Regions from separate parts of the Streptococcus sp. F2 genome, predicted to be linked through region 1. Evidence: predicted binding sites of a transcription regulator. Region 1 holds the regulator's gene; the other holds the start of a gene.
What was found. The regulator HrcA, encoded in region 1, represses chaperone genes, less so after heat shock. The targets are predictions, from matches to a motif close to TTAGCACTCNNNNNNNNNGAGTGCTAA.

Region 1 (4,218 bases):
ACGTCAAGAAGAACAACATCTTTGACATCACCAGTGATGACACCACCTTGGATAGCAGCACCCATAGCAACTACTTCATCAGGGTTTACAGATTTGTTTGGTTCTTTACCAGTTTCAGCTTTAACCGCTTCGACAACTGCTGGGATACGAGTTGATCCACCAACAAGGATAACTTCGTCGATTTCTGACAATGACAAGCCTGCATCTGAAAGGGCTTGACGAACTGGAGTTTTCGTACGTTCTACAAGGTCGCGAGTAAGGTCGTCAAATTTAGCACGAGACAAGCTCATTTCTAAGTGAAGAGGACCAGCAGCACCTGCAGTGATAAATGGCAATGAGATTTGAGTTTGAGTGACACCTGACAAATCTTTTTTAGCTTTCTCAGCAGCATCTTTCAAACGTTGAAGCGCCATTTTGTCTTGAGAAAGGTCAATACCATTTTCTTTCTTGAATTCTTCGACTAAGAAATCAATGATTTTTTGGTCAAAATCATCACCACCAAGTTTGTTATCACCTGCTGTTGCCAATACGTCAAAGACACCATCACCTAATTCAAGGATTGAAACGTCAAAGGTACCACCACCAAGGTCAAAGACCAAGATTTTTTCTTCTTTATCTGTTTTATCAAGACCATAAGCAAGTGCTGCCGCTGTTGGTTCGTTGACAATACGTTCTACTTCAAGACCAGCGATTTTACCCGCATCTTTTGTCGCTTGACGTTGCGCATCGTTAAAGTAGGCAGGAACTGTGATAACCGCTTTGGTTACTTTTTCCCCAAGGTAGTCTTCAGCATAACCTTTAAGGTATTGAAGAATCATAGCTGAGATTTCTTGTGGTGTGTATTCTTTACCATTTGCAGCAACTTTTTCAGAAGTACCCATTTTAGATTTGATTGAGATGATTGTTTCTGGGTTTGTGACTGCTTGGCGTTTTGCAGCATCACCCACAATGATTTCACCATTTTTGAAAGACACAACAGATGGTGTTGTACGGTTTCCTTCTGGGTTAGCAATAATTTTTGATTCAGTTCCTTCAAGAACTGCAACTGCTGAGTTTGTTGTTCCTAAGTCAATACCGATAATTTTAGACATGTGTCATACCTCTTTTATATTTTTCTTATACTAGTCTAGTTTAACGACTTGGCGGTCGAAGGTTTGTGTTTTCTTTTTGAGCTCAGTGCCTTCGCAATCGCTGCGCAGTCACCAAAATTAATTATAAACAACAACCATGGCTGGTCTTAGCAAGCGTTCATGGAGTTTATAACCTTTTTGGAATACCTGTGCAATACTATCTGCTGGGTGTTCATCATCAGCTGGCAAGGTTTGAACTGCCATGTGCAAATTGTGATCAAAACTTTCCACAGCAACTTCTTCGATACCCTCTTCTTTAAGGGCTTGAACGAGACTTTCTTGAACCATTTCAAGTCCCTTTTTAACGTCGTCTGTTAACCCCTCAACTGCTAACGCACGTTCTAAGTTATCAAGACTTGGGAGAATTTTTTTCGCTAAGTCTTGCGACCGGTAACGTTGCAAGTTTTGACGTTCTTCATTAGCACGGCGTTGGATGTTTTGCATTTCTGCATGAGCACGAAGGTATTTGTTTTCAAACTCCTCGGCACGCTCATTGGCCAATTCCAAGTCTGTTTTTTCAGGAGTTTCCTCAACCACTTCTTCTGTTGATACTTCTTCTACTTCAACAGTTTGGTCAAGCGACTCTTCCTTGACTTGCTCTTCTTTTGCTTTTTTTGACAAGGTAACACCTCTTTCTTACTTTTTCATTGCATCAGCTAGCCTTAGTTAACTTCATAGTGATTACTGTTCAAATAACGGTAGTAATCTCGTAATTTAACAGCTAGAATACGCCCAATAACATTAATCAAGCTGACACTACGACGATAGTCCATATCAATAGGCCCAATCAGACTAAGTAGTCCAAATCCACGATAAGGAATCAAAAATTTGTAGGTCAACAAGGTCACATTCGCTAAAGCAGCCTCTTTGCTATCTGCTACTCGCACCATAGCCATGTCATCTTCAGCCATGCTTTGCCTAATCGACAAAGCAAGTCTCTGCTCATGGTCAAGGAACTGATAAGTAGCTAGGCCAGCATAGTCCAGAGCTGCTACTTTTCCAGAAACAAAAACGGTCTCTTGAAAAAGCCCTTCAAAAATGTAATCAAATAAATCTAAAACATTGTCAGTAACTGTGAAATACTTTTGAACAATCTGCGGAATTTCTGTTCGTAATTTATAGTGAACATCCATCACATCCCTACCTAGTAAGCGCTCATCCACGATCTCCTTGAGAACCAAAAGATCCTTGCTAAGAAAGTTTTTAGGGATGGCAAACTGAACGGTTAGAGGTTTTGATTCATCCAAAGTTAGCACCGCTAAGGCATCATGATTTGATAATTGAACAATATCAAAGGCTGTTAATTTCTGCCTAGCAGGTTCCACATCTAAAATAACAGCCGTATACCCTGTGATATCTGCTAGAATCTGACTGGCTTTAGCGAGAAGATCTTCTAGTCTAAAGGCTTCAAAATCGAAGGCCTTGACCAACTGATAAACATCTTGCTCATCAATACTATCTAAACTGAGCGAGTGCTCCACGAAATACTTAAATCCTGCTGCACTCGGCATCCGTCCACTAGAAGTATGTGCTTTTTCCAGAAGGCCTAGCCTTTCTAGCTTTGCCATATCATTTCTAATCGTGGCACTACTTGAGTCAATGGCCAACTGTAAAGCTTTTGAGCCGACTGGTTCATGAGTCTGTGTAAATAATTCCACGATGAGATTTAAGATGTCATTTTGACGCTCGGTAATCACAAACCAATCACTCCTTTCGCTTAGCACTCTATATATCTGACTGCTAATTTATATTTCCATTATACTCCTTCCCAAACACATGTCAAGGAAAAAACTCAAAAAATTAGCACTCTTTTTTTAGAGTGCTAATTTTATCAATCATAACTTGTCAGGTCTTTCTCTTCAATCACTTTAATCAATCGTTTGGCATAGGTAGTGTCCTCGCTATAACGATAATCTTGTAGACTCTGCGCTGGAGCCTTATAACCTTTTTCGGTTGCCAAGCTTCGATATAGTCGTTTATCAATCTGTTGCCCTTGGCTAAGCATACTCAAATAATCTCTGATAGAACTTTCCCTATCCTTATACACAGCATATCGAACAACTTGCCCACTTTTTAGGGAATCTTTTAACCTGATGCCGGGCTGACCTAAGTCAGCCTCCTTAGAAAAGAGATTATGATACTTAGCAGCCAGTAAAGTTCTTCCATTGTCAGTTTCTAGAAGAATTTGGCCAATCAAAATGGAAGGCCTAATCCCATAATGTTCTGCTAGAGGTTTAACTTCTGGCGCAAGGGTTTTGATAAATTGGTCTTGACTGTAACCAACGTTGACTTCATTTGTCGCGCTAGCCATTCTACCATTAAAAAGGAGTGGGCTAATGATCAAAACTAAAAAGAAGAGGAGCAAGGTGATAAAGTAGGGAAATTTCAGTCGACTTCTCATTGTTTCTCCTTTAGAGCACTGATATATTCTTCGAGGGTTAGGCGGTGCTTGGTCATGTAGCGAGCGGAGGCTTTACCGACATAACGGTAGTGCCAATCTTCATACCCTACTCCTGTGCTTTTGGTTTTACCATCGGGAAAGCGGAGCACAAAACCATATTCAGGTGCTATTTTTTGAACAGCTTGAGCCACTTGAGGATCACTAGCATTTAAACTATCCACGGTACTCATATCAATAGCAAGCCCTGTCTGATGCTCACTAGCTCCCGCAGGTTGTGAATACGTTTGAATCAAAGCTTCGGCAGCCTCCTGAGTCAAACTGGGATCGTTAGCCATTTCTTGATCAATATATGATTGGTAAAGCTCTGCTTGGTAAGCTACGGAGCGATAGCCTGAAATAAGGTGCTCTTGTGGGTCAATAGCCTGAGCTGCCGCTAAAAAATCAGCAGTAGCCTGTTCAATACGCTTGTCCACCGACACCCCATTCACATCAACCAATTCTGGGCTTAATTCCTCAGTCATATGGTCTCGGTTCACTAAAATCAATTCCCAATCTTTTGGAGAGACTTTAGGAAGCCCTGTGGACTCTTTGCTATTTTTGACCACTTTTTGACTGCTTGCCTGTTGACTTGAAGGCGTCTTGGTGGCCTGCTTCTCTGGCTTAATAAAGAGGTAAATACCTCCGACA
Region 2 (4,218 bases), on a different contig from region 1:
TAAAAACCAAGCGCCATTAGGAGCTTGCACGAGAATCACTTTGGTCCGTTCTTGATTAGGAATGATGGCATAAACACCATACCGTGCCACATAGTTTTCATGGTCGCTATAGTTACCGAATGTTGGAATTGTCATCGTATCCCTCCTTTTTCTTATTATACTAAATTTTGAGCTATTATTCTTATAAAAATGTTTTCTTTTGACTAGTTCACGAAAAAAAGAGAGTTTCAATGAGAAAACTCTCTTTTAGGTTTAGTTCTCGTCGGTCTGATCTTGTTTAGCTGTTACCGTTTCATCTTTTTTGGCAGCTTTAATCATGATATTACCGTTACTTGTCATTATGGCACGCAAGTCCTTTTCAGTGGGGTGTTCCAAATAGTAGTCCGTAATCGCATCTTCGATATAATCTTGGATGGTACGACGGAGTGGTCGAGCACCCATTTTAGGATCATAGCCTAAATCTACTAATTTTTCTTTGACTTTTTGTGTCACATCAAGGTGAATCCCATTATAGCCTAAGCGCTTATTAACATCTTCCAGCATTAAATCAACGATATGCAAGAGGTTATCTTTGCTCAAGGCCTTAAATTCAATAATACCATCGAAACGGTTCATGAACTCTGGGCTGAAGAAGTTACTTAATTCACCAAGGACAGAGCTTGTTCGTCCTTCTCTAGCTGCACCAAATCCAACAGAAGCTTCGCTTTTACCTGTTCCGGCATTAGAGGTCATGATAATAATAGTATCTTTGAAGCTGACTGTCCGTCCTTGACCATCTGTTAAACGGCCATCATCAAGAACTTGTAAAAACATATGCATGACGTCAGGATGAGCCTTTTCCACCTCATCTAAGAGAATAAGTGAATATGGGTTGCGGCGAACTTGTTCCGTCAACTGGCCAGCTTCTTCATAGCCCACATAACCAGGAGGAGCCCCGACTAATTTAGCAACGGCATGTTTTTCCATGTATTCGGACATATCAAAGCGAATCATATTGTCAGCAGAGCCAAAGAGTTCAATAGCTAGTTGCTTAGACAATTCTGTTTTACCAACACCTGTTGGCCCAACGAATAAGAAAGAACCAATAGGACGATTTGGAGTTCCCAATCCCACACGGTTTCGGCGAATGGCCTTGGCAATTTTGTCAACGGCATCATCTTGGCCAATCACGTGAGCTTTCAAATCATTAGCCAAATTAACGAGTTGAGATTGTTCTTTTTCTTTCAAGTCGCCAACTGGAATATTGGTTTTTTGTTCAATGATGGCTTCAATGGTTTTTTCAGTAATGATAGGAATATCCTGTTCGTCGACTTTTTGAGCTTGCATTTCCTTGTATTTCGCAATTTGATCACGGAAATAGGCTGCTCGTTCGTAATCTTCGTCACGAGTTGCTTGAGCCTTGAGGTTTTCTGCTTCAATCAGACGTTTGTCAATCTCTTTAGGGTCAACAAAATTAAGGGTTAAATTCATTTTTGAACCAGCTTCGTCCAGAAGGTCAATGGCCTTATCAGGGAGGAATCGGTCTTGGATGTAGCGATTGGATAAGTGTGCAGCAGCCTCGATAGCTGCTGGGCTATATTTGACATGATGATAGTCTTCATATTTGGGTTGGATACCTTTTAAGATGGTAATGGTTTCTTCTACAGAAGGTTCGTCAACTTTCACCGGCTGCATCCGCCGCTCCAAGGCAGCATCTTTTTCAATAATACGGTATTCATTTAAGGTAGTAGCACCAACGAGTTGCAACTCACCACGGGCCAAGGCTGGTTTTAAAATATTGCCAGCATCCATATTGCCATCTCCAGCAGAACCAGCACCTACAATTTCATGAATTTCATCAATAAAGAGAATCACATCTTTGCGCTGACGAATTTCTTCCATTAATTTTTGCATACGTTCTTCGAATTGACCACGGATACCTGTGCCTTGAACAAGACTAACCACATCTAGACGAATCACTTGCTTACCTTGCAATTTGTGAGGTACTGTGCCATCTACAATTTTCTGAGCTAGACCTTCTACAACAGCTGTTTTACCAACTCCTGGTTCTCCAATAAGCACAGGGTTATTTTTAGTCCGACGGTTAAGAATCTCGATGACACGTGTAATCTCGTCATCTCGACCGATGACAGGGTCAATATCACCATGTCTTGCAATATCGGTCACATTAATGCCAAATTCTTCTAGCAAGCCTTTTGCTTGCTGATTTGGTGTTTGTGGTTGAGTGGGACGTTGCCCATTGAAATGACCACCATGGCGTCCCCCACCATTTCCACTTTGCCCTGCCTGAGTAGGTGGGGTATTTGGAAGGTTGCCAAAGGCTCTAAAATTATTTAAATCACCAAAAAAGTCATCAAAGAAGGGGTTGGATGAGCGTTCTTGGGCTCTTTGACCTCCATTTAGACCACCTAAAATAGGATTAGTAGCGTCAGTCTTCATGATTTGATAACAGTTTTGACAAAGGTCAACTTGTTTTTGTTTTCCATTAACATTCGTGTAGAGGTGAATGGTTGATTCGTTTAAATTACAATTTTGACAAAGCATAATATACCTCCAAGGGTTTATCTAAAAGTCAAAGTCATTTAGTCAAAAATGGTCAAACTTTATACTCATATTATAGCACCACTGTTTTGGAAATCAAGTAAAAAGCTTATGATGTTAGCACTGTCAGGGATAGAGTGATAACTGATCTTGTCAGCCCTGCTATTTTTCAAAAGGTTAAGAGGTAGGAGGCACTAAAGGCTAAAAATGGGAAAATGTGAAGAAAAATGCTACTTTTCTTGTTTGTTTGGCGCGAATTGTGTTAAAATAATAGGGATAAAAAACGAATAGGAGAAACGAAATGGAATCACATTTGGTGAGAATCATCAATCGTTTGGAATTGATGGTAACAGATGGCGGTAATCTCAAGCGAAATTTTGAACGTGATGGTGTTGTTGTAGCAGAAGTTGCCTTTTCAAATGACCCGGAAAACGGACCAGTTTTCACATTGCGTGATATTGAAGCGCGTGAGTCATATTCCTTTGATAGTATTGACTTGATTGCAATGGAAATCTACGATTTATTATATTAAGCTGTATATCATAAAGAGACTTGCCTGAGGCAGGTTTTTTTATTGCCAAAAAAGTATTGTATTAATATTCATTGAATGGTATAATTATCTTTATTGTTGTGACCTTAGGACTTATAAGGAGATATAGATGGATTTATCATTTTTGCCCAAATACTGGGCCTACTTTAACTATGGTGTTCTTGTCACCATTATGATTTCGGCTAGTGTCGTCTTTTTTGGAACCATTATTGGGGTTTTGGTAACACTAATCAAACGTACTCAAATAAAGCCTTTGACTTGGCTAGTCAATACTTATGTGTGGATTTTTCGTGGGACACCAATGGTTGTTCAAATTATGATTGCCTTTGCTTGGATGCATTTTAATCAAATGCCAACTATCGGTTTTGGAGTTTTGAATTTAGATTTTTCAAGATTACTTCCTGGTATTATTATCATTTCGTTGAATAGCGGTGCCTACATTTCAGAAATTGTTAGAGCGGGTATTGAAGCTGTTCCAAAAGGGCAACTTGAAGCAGCCTATTCACTAGGTATCCGCCCTCGAAATGCCATGCGCTATGTGATTTTGCCTCAAGCCTTTAAGAATATTCTTCCTGCTTTAGGCAATGAATTTATCACGATCATTAAAGATAGTGCTCTCTTGCAAACTATTGGTGTTATGGAACTTTGGAATGGAGCTCAGTCAGTAGCAACAGCTACCTATTCTCCAATTGCTCCTTTACTAGTTGCTGCTTTTTACTATTTAATGGTCACGACAGTGCTGTCACAATTATTGGCAGTCTTAGAGCGTCGTATGGCACAAGGAGGTAATCATTAATGACGGAACCTATTATTGCAATAAAAGCGTTACACAAATATTATGGGCAAAACGAGGTGCTTAAAGGAATTGATTTAAATATTATGCCAGGAGAAGTCGTGGTGATTATTGGCCCTTCTGGTTCTGGAAAATCAACTTTACTTCGTACCATGAACCTTCTTGAGGTTCCTACGAAAGGTCAGATAACGTTTGAAGGCATTGACATTACAGATAAAAGAAATGACATTTTTACAATGCGTGAAAAAATGGGAATGGTATTTCAACAATTTAATCTTTTCCCTAATATGACCGTTATAGACAATATTACCTTGTCACCTATTAAAACGAAAGG

Region 2: the regulator HrcA is predicted to act here: its motif matches at 2,659-2,685, upstream of ACYTR8_RS05770 (ATP-dependent Clp protease ATP-binding subunit).

The regions. Positions count from the first base shown of each region.
Region 1 covers NZ_JBWKAI010000030.1:15,491-19,708, forward strand. Annotated here, with positions in the region: gene dnaK (molecular chaperone DnaK) at 1-1,091, opposite strand, end outside; gene grpE (nucleotide exchange factor GrpE) at 1,209-1,751, opposite strand; gene hrcA (heat-inducible transcriptional repressor HrcA) at 1,793-2,827, opposite strand; gene ACYTR8_RS08750 (glycoside hydrolase family 73 protein) at 2,962-3,531, opposite strand; gene ACYTR8_RS08755 (M15 family metallopeptidase) at 3,528-4,218, opposite strand, start outside.
Region 2 covers NZ_JBWKAI010000014.1:27,624-31,841, forward strand. Annotated here, with positions in the region: gene ACYTR8_RS05765 (NUDIX domain-containing protein) at 1-135, opposite strand, end outside; gene ACYTR8_RS05770 (ATP-dependent Clp protease ATP-binding subunit) at 253-2,544, opposite strand; gene ACYTR8_RS05775 (DUF1797 family protein) at 2,843-3,073, shown strand; gene ACYTR8_RS05780 (amino acid ABC transporter permease) at 3,201-3,887, shown strand; gene ACYTR8_RS05785 (amino acid ABC transporter ATP-binding protein) at 3,887-4,218, shown strand, end outside.